Pelagibaculum spongiae: one gene and its partner. The protein of the gene in region 2 interacts with the protein of the main gene of each other region in a pairwise test. Links are inferred from orthologs where the notes say so. Each region holds a gene or a part of one and is shown on either strand. Other genes may lie near its edges.

Region 1 (5,830 bases), on a different replicon or contig from region 2:
CACGGCCAACACCAGAAACGCCAAAAGCAACTGCGCCCAAACTAACGCCAGCTTCAAAAGCTTTACCAGAAATTGATCCACCGAAAATGATAGAAAACCGTGCTCCAGTGGTTGTTCCTCAACCTCCTGGACCGACCTCTCCTGATGTGAAATCGTCGCTACAACAAAAAGCACAGAAAGTGCAAAAAGTGACCCGCCCATCAACCAATGACCAAGCGGTGTAGGAGAATCGGTGATGATCAAATTACTGTTTTATATTTTACTGCTGGCCGTTGCGATTACCGCCGGTGTATTAAGCGCTGACGCACCCGGTTATTTAATGCTGGTCATGGCTGGAAAAAGCATTCAAATGCCAATCTGGTTAGCAGTTTGTGGTTCATTAAGCATTTTCTTCCTGCTTTATTTTACCGTCAGAATTTCCAGTCGATTAATCGGTGCATTATCTGGCGACGGTTTATTTGGCAAGGTTAAATCTCGCTCAGCTCGCAAGAAAACAGCTAGAGGCCTAGTGCTATTAACCGAAGGAAATTGGGCTAAATCTGAAAAAATGCTCACTGCCGCCGCGGAAAAAACTAGTAAACCCTTGCTAAATTATTTAGCCGCCGCCAAAGCAGCACAAGAACAAAATGCCAGTGACCGCCGCGATGAATACCTGAAAAAAGCTTTTGAAAGTGAATCAGGTGCCAAAGTTGCCGTTATGGTGACCAAGGCGCAAATGCAGTATGACGCAGGCCAACTAGAGCAAAGCCTGGCAACCTTACAGGAATTGCGTACAAGCCATCCCAAACATGGCCATGTATTAAAACTGTTAATGAAAGTCGCTGATTCATTGCAAGACTGGGAGCTGCTAATGAGCTTGCTACCAGATTTACGCAAGCAAAAAGTGGTTTCAGCTGACGACCTGTTAATCGTTGAACAACATGCATTAACCGGTTTATTAGAACAGGCTGGCGAACAGAAAAATGCTGAACAAGCATTAAAAATCTGGAAGAAATTACCTTCCGCTCGCCGTCAGGAAAACAAGCTAGTTCGCTTATATGCCGAAACGCTATTACAGCTAGGTAAGCTGCAAGATGCCGAACAGTTAATTCGTCAAAGTCTCAACCATAGCTGGAGCGACCGACTGGTTGCACTCTATTCCCGCACTGAAGCGAAAAAGCCTAAAGAGCAAGTGAAACACGCCGAAGCCTGGTTGAAAAAGCGCCCAGATAGTCACGCATTATTACTGACGCTGGCACGGATCTGCCAAAAAGAAAAACTGTGGGGCAAGGCGCGTAACTATTACGAAAGCTGCATTAGCTTATCGCCTGATTCCGCAATTTATGCTGACCTTTCACGGTTACTCGAAGCCCTCGGCGAACAGAAAGCCGCTGACGAATGCGCCCATAAAGGCCTGAAGTTAATGGCCGGCAGCGATAGCAATTTACCGTTACCTGAACAGCAGGTTGCGGTAGCGAGTTAGGTTTTTAAGCTATTTTTAAATAGAAAAAAGGGAAGGCTTGATGCCTTCCCTTTTTTATTAATTGAATGCTTGAAATAATTAGAGCAAAATACGGTTTAATACAGTCAATTACCACGGCGCGTCAAGTGAAAATCAATAATAAGATCATATTGTTTGTTGCTACTGTTTCTGTAATCGCAACTATCAGTTCTTACGCAATTAACTTTGGTTTTACTTTTTCTGATAATCATCAGCGCTGGGGTGAGTTTGGTGCCTACCTCGCGGGCACACTCGGCACTTTCCTAAGCTTAGCTAGTATTCTTTATGTATTTCACTCCAACAACCAACAAATTAAAGAAAACAAGAGGCAAAGTAACATAGAAAACTATGTTGATCAGGCAAATAGAATACTCGATTCATTGCAAAGTATAGACAACAAAATTATCTCACCTCACGTATACATCACAAATATTATTGAGCATCAAAGTTGGGGAAAAGATCACGTTGAAATTCGAGAAAATGAAAAAGGTAATACGGTAGAAATTGCTAACATCACAAAAGATTTATCTTTACACTTCTCAACCACAAGTCCCATCGAAATAATCAACACCTATTTGGGATATTTGGAGTATGCAAATAGCCCAAACAAAATAGCCATAACAAAAGCATGGATTGAAAAAGATTGGCAAATAAAAGGGAAGTTAATCAAGTACAGAGCTTTGACTGGGCACCTAGTTAAAATCGTAACTCAACTATTAGATCATAATTATGATTTATATTTAGCACAACAGATGCTTACAAATACCTACAGTCAAATAATAATACTAAATAAGATTGATTATGCTGACAAAAAAATATTCAATATTCTTGGGTTACTCTTATCTATTCCTGACAAGGGAATGAAGTTTAATCCAAAAGAGCTTGTCTCCAATTTGGTCGAAGACTTGAATAAATCATTGAACCTTTGTTATCAAGAAAATGAATTAAAATTCGTAACTAGCAAGAGGGTGTCGAATTCAACAGGCCTACATGAAATCACTTTACAGCACATAAAGACTCAAAATATTTATGTCCGAAGTGTTAGTGGGGAGTGGAAAGAAATCTGATTTATATCAATTGACCACAGAAGCACCCTGAGCGGGGATCAAGGAATGGATTAGATCACTCATGGTAATGTGCCATCATTATTACTTGGTGCTTAATCATGAAACAAACCTACCTCAACCGCTTTCTTCGCTATATCGCTATTGATACTCGCTCCGATGAATCTAGCAGCACCGTTCCTAGTACTCCAGGGCAAATGGTACTGGCACAGCAGATTGCTAGTGAACTGAAAGCGATGGGCCTTGACCGGGTGCTGCTGGATGATAAGGGTTATATTTCTGCCTGCTTACCGGCTAACACCTTTAATACCCACAACCCAGTTCCAGCGATTGGTTTTATTGCTCACATGGACACCGCACCCGATGCATCGGGAAAAGATGTAAAACCACAAATCATTGAAAATTATTCTGGTGAATCGATCACCCTCAATCAAGCATTGAATATTCAGCTGTCACCTGATGAATTTCCAAAGCTAAAGCAATATATCGGTAAAACACTGATCACTACCGATGGCACCACTTTGCTGGGTGCAGACAATAAAGCCGGTATTGCCGCTATTTTGTGTGCGGTGGAATATTTACAGCAACACTCAGAAATTATTCATGGCGATATTTGCATTGGCTTTACTCCCGACGAAGAAATTGGCCGAGGCGCCGATCATTTCGATGTGGAAAACTTTGCTGCCGAATGGGCATACACCATTGATGGCGGTGAGCAAGGCGAGCTGGAATGCGAAAGCTTTAATGCCGCCAAAGCAACTGTGACGGTACAAGGGCGTAACGTTCACCCGGGCACCGCTAAAAACGTCATGATTAACGCAGCAACCATTGCCCGCCAATTTGCCAATCAAATGCCTGCAGATGAAGTACCCGAGCAAACAGATGGCCACCAAGGGTTTTTCCATTTACACCATATGGCAGGAAACGAGTCGACCGCTACTTTGGATTATCTGATTCGTGATTTTGACAAAACATCGTTTGCGCAGCGTAAAACATTAATGCTGAATATCGCAGACCGTATTAATACTGAATTAGGCGAACAGCGAGTTAGCGTTGAGATTGTCGATCAATACGCTAATATGCATGAAGAATTAGTGAAGCTGCCACATGTGATGGATATTGCCCGCGATGCATTAAACAATTGCTGCGTAACACCGATTGAAAAACCAATCCGTGGCGGCACCGATGGTTCACGCCTTTCCTTTATGGGACTACCAACACCCAATATTTTCACCGGCGGCCATAACTTCCACGGAATTCATGAATATTTGGTCGTTGAGTCCGCATTAAAAAGTGTTGAAGTGATTGTTGAGTTGGCAAGATTGACTGCTGAACAATAGTAGTAATTTTGGCAAGACTTAAGTCAGCCTAAAGTTACTAACAGAAAAGCAAGGAGTCTGAAATGGCTCCTGTTTTTAAAATTTAGAAAAAGTATTATCAAAATGTAACGAAACTAGATAAAAAACTCGGCCGCAAGCGACCGAGTTTTAAAACAACCCGAGCTGCTGGCTATGCTCTTCACCTTTATCCATATGCACTAACTGCTCTTGTACATATTTACGAATAACATCTTCAGTTGCATTACCAATAGTTTCGACAAAGTAGCTTTGCGTCCATAATTTACCACCCCAAAAGAAACGCTTTTTAACCTCAGGATGAAGGCGAAAGAATTCTATTGCCGAGATGCTTTTGATTATTTGCATGACATCTGCAGGTGACATTTTAGGCTCGGTTCTAACAACCATATGAATATGATCTGTCGGTATTTCTAACTCAACAATTTCAATATCATAGTCATAACCAATCTTTTCAATGATGCTTTTTAAGTTTTCCCGATAAGGTTCTACAAACACTTTTCTTCGATATTTTGGAATCCAAACAAAGTGATACATCAGGCGAAAGACATGATGTGAATTTCTACGCACTTCCATAAACTGAACACCCGCACAATGACTACGTCATTGTACGCTATTCAGCTCGGGGGCAAGCCCCCGAGATTTTCGCTTCGCTGGTTAAAACAAAAAAAATGCCGACTTTCCTTTACATTACCGTCACAGAATAAGCGTCACTATCAGATATAGTTCCCAGCAATCAACATGATTGCCAGCGAGAACTCCCCAATGAAAAATTTACTATTTCCAATTCTCAGTAGCGTTTCTATTGCTGTTTTGGCCACAGGCTGCAGTAGCAGTAATAATGACAGCGCCGTTATCGCTGGTGCTTTGGATCAAAACATCACCAAGGCTGAAGTCAGCAACGATAATATTTCAGGCCTATGGCTGCAATATAGTGACGTTTCAATAGAGCCAACGTCTGAAAATTTGACAGGTAGTGCACATCAAATTTCCAGTACGGTAGTCAAGATTGTCGAAAAGGATGGTGAGTTTTATCTCTCTCGCTGCTCCGGCGAAAACCAAGATGATTACTCTGAAGAAAAAATCAGCCTAGGTGAAGACAATAAATTCACTGCTGACTATCGCACCGGAACAATTACTGACAATAAAAAAATAGATTTGATAGTCAACATAGATAATTTCTATCGTTTCATTGGCCCTGTCGGCCCAACTTTACAAAAAAATCCTCAAGCATCAGATGATTTCGATACTAAAATCATCAATGCAAATGCAACCCTATATAAAGTAAGAGATAATACTTTATCTTCTATCGGCAAAACATCGATCAATGATCAAGAATATCCAATCTACTGCATGGACTTAGTGTGGGCACAAGGCCAGTCTGAATACAAAGATACTCAAGAATCTTATTTCGAAGACCGGGTAAGATTTAATTTTGAAGACTATATGAGGACCGGATTGGAATTTAGCTGGAAAACCGATATCGAAAAAGAGCCTGGATACTACGAAAATTCTTCAGAAGAACGTTTACGAGCCATGACTAATAGCGAAAACAACTATTCATATTTCAGAGGTGAAATTCCAAATGAATTTTATCAAGCAACCTCTGCCTTCTCTAACTACAAAGCAGCAGGAACGCTAAAGACAGATGAAGGTGGTGATGTACCCGTTTCTCTTGAAATAGATGTTATGAAATCATTTCCTGAATAAGAATTAAGATTTACTTATTAAAAGGCGGGATCGAAAACCCGCCTTTTACTTATTGGACTCGTACTAGACTTTTTTTAGTGACTGCCATTCTGTTAATAAAAACCTTGTTATCTTCATTGTCACAAAAACAAAAAATATACTCAGGTTTATCTCGAACTGATTTCCCAGCTTTGATTGACATATACAGATAAACCTTTCTATACAAACCTTCCTTGCTATCA
Region 2 (5,911 bases):
TCAATCTCTACATCAACTGCGTCATCATCCGCAGCCGCCAGTGTCCCAACAAAGTTACGACGCCCATCTACTGGCACAGTAGTACGTATCTCTAACCGCTCCCCAACATAGGCACGGTAATGTTCTGCTGTAAACAAAGGCCGCTCAATGCCAGGAGATGAGACTTCCAAGGTGTATTCCCCGGTAATCGGATCTTCAACATCCAACACAGCACTTACTTGCCTACTCACAAGAGCACAATCATCCACATTGATGCCTTGCTCAGCATCAATATAAATACGAAGTAGTGAATGTCGACCTTGAGCCCGATAATCCAGCCCCACGAACTCGAAACCCAGCGCTTCAACAGAAGGCTGCACCATGGTTTGAAGTCTGTCCGCAGATTTTGCCAATGTAATACCTCAAAAACAAAAAATGGGCTAAAAAGCCCACTCCCAGCGATTATCCCTACGAAAAAGCCCCATATAGGGGCTTTCGAAGGATCATTCTGGTTGCGGGGACAGGACTTGAACCTGTGACCTTCGGGTTATGAGCCCGACGAGCTGCCAACTGCTCCACCCCGCGTCAAAAGCGCCCGGAAATATAACGAAATGTGGCTGTAAAAGCAACATTCCGCCCTTAAAAGCGAAAGGGCTGCATATAGCAGCCCTTTCAATTGGTACCGACGGCCGGACTCGAACCGGCACAGCTCACGCTACCACCCCCTCAAGGTGGCGTGTCTACCAATTTCACCACGTCGGCAAATCAGTTTTACTCAGCTTTTTCAGCTTCGATAGACTCTACTACTGGTACGTCTGAATCATTGATGGGTGTTTCAACTACAGGTATTTCTACCTGCTGCTCAACCGCTGCCGGTTGATCTCCACCAAAAATACTCACAGGCGCCTGCTTACCAGTCGCGAAGTAACCCAGCGTTAAACTGGTCACAAAAAATATAGCGGCCAAGATGGCAGTTGAACGCGTCAGAAAATTACCTGATCCGCTCGCACCAAATACAGTTCCCGAAGCGCCACCACCGAAACCTGCACCGGCTTCAGCACCTTTACCTTGTTGCAGCAGTACAAACCCTATGACACCTGCTGCGGCTAGAACGTGTATGACGATAAACAGTGTATGCATCTATCCTTATCCTGCGGCCTGGATGACCGCGGCAAAATCATTAACTTTCAATGAAGCGCCACCAATCAATCCGCCGTCAATATCTGGTTTCTCGAAGAGAGCGCGCGCATTATCCTTATTTACACTGCCGCCGTAAAGTAGTCTGGTGGAATTTTTCAATGTTTCACCAAATTCAGCCAATACGCCGCGAATAAATTCATGGACTTCCTGTGCTTGCTCTGGACTAGCGGTCAAGCCAGTACCAATTGCCCACACAGGCTCATATGCAATTACACCACCAATAAAGCCTTCTTCGCCAGTTTTTTCTAATACTGCGCGCAATTGTGCGCCTACAACATCAAAAGTTTTTTCTGATTCGCGATCCTGCAGCGACTCACCAATACACAGCACTGGCGTTACATCCGTTGCTTTAACTGCAATAAATTTGTCAGCAACGCGTGCATTGGTATCACCAAACATCTCACGACGCTCAGAATGACCCACTAACGCATAACCGCAACCCATATCAGAAATCATGGCTGCATTAATCTCACCGGTAAAAGCACCACCACTGTACTCACTGCAATCTTGACTACCTACCGCCAGCTTTGTTTCTTTTAAAGCATTTATTGCAGCAGCAACATAAAGCGCTGGCGGGCAAATACCCGCTTCAACTGTTGTCGGCAAAGCTTGCTTCGCCATTTCAGCTGCATAATCAGCAATTGTGGCCAGCGAGCCATTTTGCTTCCAGTTACCTAAAACTAAGGGGGTTCTCATAATCAGATATCTCCTGCTAACTAGTTAATCTTTATCCAAAGCAGTTTCAACAACCAAAGCCAAATCTTCACAAACTTGACGAGTACGTTGCTCACCAACTCCTTCCACCATGACACGCACGACCGGCTCAGTGCCGGAAGGCCTTAACAATACTCGACCTTCACTTCCGAGTAGTTTTTCTGCCTCAGCTACAGCCTGTCGAACTTCTTCGTTAGCCAAAGGATCGCATTTTCTTCGCATCCGAACATTGATCATGCTCTGGGGATACTTGGATATCTCTTTTTTAACTTCAGCTAACGAAACACCTTCATCTACCAGCGCATTCAATACCTGGAGCGCGGCAATAATACCGTCACCTGTGGTGGTTTTATCCAAGCAGATCATATGACCTGACGATTCCCCACCCACCAGCCAACCTTTTTCCTGCAACTGCTGCAGCACATATCGGTCACCGACCTTGGCACGAACAAAGCCGACACCCAATCTTTCTAGTGCATGCTCCAAACCCAAATTACTCATTTGAGTCCCCACCACACCGCCAGGACAAATACCTTTGCGCTTGTAGTAACGAGCTATTACATATAAAAGTTCATCGCCATCAACTAACTCACCTTTATGGTCAACCATAATTAATCGGTCGCCATCACCATCAAAAGCAATACCTAAATCAGCATCCTGCTCAATGACTGTTTGCTGCAATTTTTCAGGGCTCGTCGAGCCACAACCTCGATTAATATTTAAACCATCTGGCTCATGACCAATACAGGTTACCTTTGCACCCAATTCTTTAAATACATCCGGCGCAACGTGATAGGTCGCACCATGGGCGCAATCCAAAACAATTTTCATACCTTTAAGACTGACGTCACCAGGAATTGAAGCCTTACAAAATTCAATATAACGGCCAGCCGCATCTACCACTCTGCGTGCCTTACCTAATTTAATCGAGTCTACGGTAGATATCGGCTTCTCAAGAAACGCTTCTATTTCCGCTTCCAGCTCATCATCCAACTTTAAGCCTTCATGGGAAAAGAATTTAATACCGTTGTCGTAATAAGGGTTATGTGAAGCACTAATCACAATACCCGCATCAGCGCGAAGCGTTCTGGTTAAATAAGCAATTGCTGGCGTTGGCATCGGCCCTAATAACCGCACATCGACACCTGCAGCAGAAAGACCTGCCTGTAAAGCAGATTCAAACATATAGCCAGAAATACGGGTATCTTTTCCAATCAACACCCGGCCACGCCCCTCATTTTTACCCGCAAGCACATGACCAACTGCCCAACCCAGCTTTAAAATAAAATCAGGGGTTATTGGGAATTCACCTACTTTGCCGCGAATACCATCTGTACCAAAATATTTTCTTTGCGCCATATTTACTCCGCACTAGTTTGCGTCAGCGTCATATCAATTACTTTTAATGCATCGACTGTTGGTGCTACATCGTGCACTCGAAAAATTTGACCACCCTTCATTCGAGCAATCACTGCAGCCGACAAACTGCCAGCCAACCGATCTTCAACCGGGCGATTTAATAAATTACCGATCATGCTTTTACGAGAAATGCCGATTAATAACGGCAGTCGCAAAGACTGTAGTTTTTGCAAGTCACTTAATAGCCGATAATTATGCTCGAGTGTTTTGCCAAAACCAAAACCAGGGTCTAATAGCAATCGCTTTCGAGCAATACCTGCAGCGACACATGCGTCGACTCGCTGCTGTAAAAACTCTCTGACATCCATTGCGACGTCATTATATTGCGGACTTTGCTGCATAGTTCGTGGCTGCCCTTGCATATGCATCAAACAAACTGGCACACCCAACTCAGCCGCAGCTTCTAAAGCACCAGGCAACTGCAAAGCCGACACATCATTAATCATATCTGCACCTGCTGCGATCGCCCTACGCATTACTTCTGGCTTACTGGTATCGATTGAAATTAAAATATTTGGAATCGAAGCAATCGCCTTAATCACTGGAATCACTCGCTGCAATTCATCTTCAACAGAAACAGCTTCAGCACCCGGTCGGGTAGACTCACCACCAATATCGATAATCTGCGCACCTTGCTCAAGCATGACTTTCGCCTGATCGACTGCCGCTTCGAGATGATCAAAGCAGCCACCGTCAGAAAATGAATCCGGTGTGACGTTTAAAATCCCCATCACTATCGATTGAGATAAATCCAGCGACCTACCGCCAATTTCCAGCAACATGAAACTATTTCTCCATGAAAAAAATGATTATAAAAACATTGCAGCAAATCACATTGATAAAAATTGAATAAATGTGATTTGCTATTAGCCAGCGATAAAAAAAGCCGATCCTAAGATCGGCTTTTTTTATCAGTTTCGACTATCGCTACAGTTCGCCTGCAGGACCGCCAATACCAGATTTACCATCATCGTCTGCCGCAGGCTTCTTTGGCTCAACTGCTGGCTCAACTACTTCAGCTGACGCCGACCCACCACCTGTAGAAGACCCTGATTTACTAGTTTCTGCAGGTGGGCGAGGCTCTTTACCTTCCATAATGTCTTTGATCTGATCAGCATCAATGGTTTCCCATTTCATCAGTGCGTCAGACATCGCATGTAATTTATCTTTATTTTCAGTCAATAAAGTCTCAGCGCGACGATAATTGCGATCAACGATATTGCGAATTTCTTCATCAATAATGTGCGCAGTTTCGTCACTGACTTCTTTCGTTTTGGTTACCTGACGACCAAGGAAAACTTCACCTTCTTCCTCACCGTAAGTTAATGGACCCAAACGAGCTGACAAACCCCAGCGAGTAACCATATTACGAGCAATGCTGGTTGCACGCTCAATATCGTTCGACGCACCGGTTGTTACTTCGTCTTCACCAAAAATCAACTCTTCAGCAATTCGGCCACCGAACAAAGTCGACATCTGACTCTCGAGCTTTAGCTTGGAATGGCTGTATTGATCTTGCTTTGGCAAGAACATCGTGACACCCAGCGCACGACCGCGTGGAATAATCGTCACCTTGTAAACCGGATCATGATCAGGCACTAACCAGCCAATAATCGCGTGACCCGCCTCGTGATAAGCAGTTAGGCGCTTTTCCTTTTCAGTCATCGCCATCGACTTACGCTCGGCACCCATCATAATTTTGTCTTTAGCAGAATCAAATTCCGCCTGACCAACATGACGAAGATTGTTTCTCGCAGCAACCAACGCAGCTTCGTTAACCAAGTTAGCCAGATCAGCACCCGAGAAACCAGGTGTTCCACGAGCCGTCACTGCAGCATTAACGTTATCGGCCAAAGGGACTTTGCGCATATGCACTTTAAGAATCGCTTCACGACCTCGAACATCTGGCAAGCCAACCGTTACTTGGCGGTCAAAACGACCGGGGCGCAACAAAGCTGGATCCAATACATCGGGACGGTTAGTCGCAGCAATAACGATAACACCTTCATTACCTTCAAAGCCGTCCATTTCTACCAACAACTGGTTCAAGGTTTGCTCACGCTCATCGTGACCACCACCCATACCCGCGCCACGCTGACGACCGACCGCATCGATCTCATCAATAAAGATGATACAAGGCGACTGACGCTTAGCTTGTTCAAACATGTCGCGCACACGAGATGCACCCACACCAACAAACATTTCGACAAAATCAGAACCGGAAATAGTAAAGAAAGGTACTTTTGCTTCACCAGCAATAGAGCGTGCTAGCAAAGTTTTACCTGTTCCTGGAGGGCCTGCCATAAGAACACCGCGAGGCATCTTGCCACCCAGCTTCTGGAATCTGGAAGGGTCTCTCAGGAAATCCACCAATTCGGCTACGTCTTCCTTGGCTTCTTCACAACCAGCAACATCGGCAAAAGTAACTTTCACTTGATCATCGCCAAGCAAACGCGCCTTACTCTTACCAAAAGACATAGCACCGCGGCCACCACCACCTTGCATTTGACGCATGAAGAAAATCCACACACCAATCAGCAATAGCATTGGGAACCAAGAAATAAAGATTTGCGACAAGAAGCTTTGCTGCTCTGGAGGC

The links. The genes of interacting proteins can lie anywhere in the genome.
Region 1: the proteins of tpiA (region 2) and pepT interact in binary tests that used the Escherichia coli proteins (3 or more experiments, as listed by UniProt). The link is inferred for Pelagibaculum spongiae from one-to-one orthologs.

What each region holds. Positions count from the first base shown.
Region 1 is NZ_QDDL01000002.1:223,214-229,043, forward strand. Bases 1,846-4,764 are described here. They hold pepT (peptidase T), read left to right. Parts: upstream 1,846-2,645; coding sequence 2,646-3,884; downstream 3,885-4,764. Other genes in these bases: DC094_RS06980 (GtrA domain-containing protein), read left to right, coding at 1,846-2,547; tnpA (IS200/IS605 family transposase), read right to left, coding at 4,032-4,475; DC094_RS06995 (hypothetical protein), read left to right, coding at 4,641-4,764. In the rest of the region: DC094_RS06970 (uroporphyrinogen-III C-methyltransferase), read left to right, coding at 1-224; DC094_RS06975 (heme biosynthesis HemY N-terminal domain-containing protein), read left to right, coding at 236-1,462; more of DC094_RS06980, read left to right, coding at 1,588-1,845; more of DC094_RS06995, read left to right, coding at 4,765-5,609; DC094_RS07000 (papain-like cysteine protease family protein), read right to left, coding at 5,659-5,830. UniProt on the Escherichia coli protein: Cleaves the N-terminal amino acid of tripeptides.
Region 2 is NZ_QDDL01000001.1:403,344-409,254, forward strand. Bases 1-3,000 are described here. They hold tpiA (triose-phosphate isomerase), read right to left. Parts: upstream 1,876-3,000; coding sequence 1,126-1,875; downstream 1-1,125. Other genes in these bases: rimP (ribosome maturation factor RimP), read right to left, coding at 1-392; secG (preprotein translocase subunit SecG), read right to left, coding at 751-1,119; glmM (phosphoglucosamine mutase), read right to left, coding at 1,900-3,000. Outside these bases: more of glmM, read right to left, coding at 3,001-3,252; folP (dihydropteroate synthase), read right to left, coding at 3,255-4,094; ATP-dependent zinc metalloprotease FtsH, read right to left, coding at 4,240-5,911. UniProt on the Escherichia coli protein: Involved in the gluconeogenesis. Catalyzes stereospecifically the conversion of dihydroxyacetone phosphate (DHAP) to D-glyceraldehyde-3-phosphate (G3P).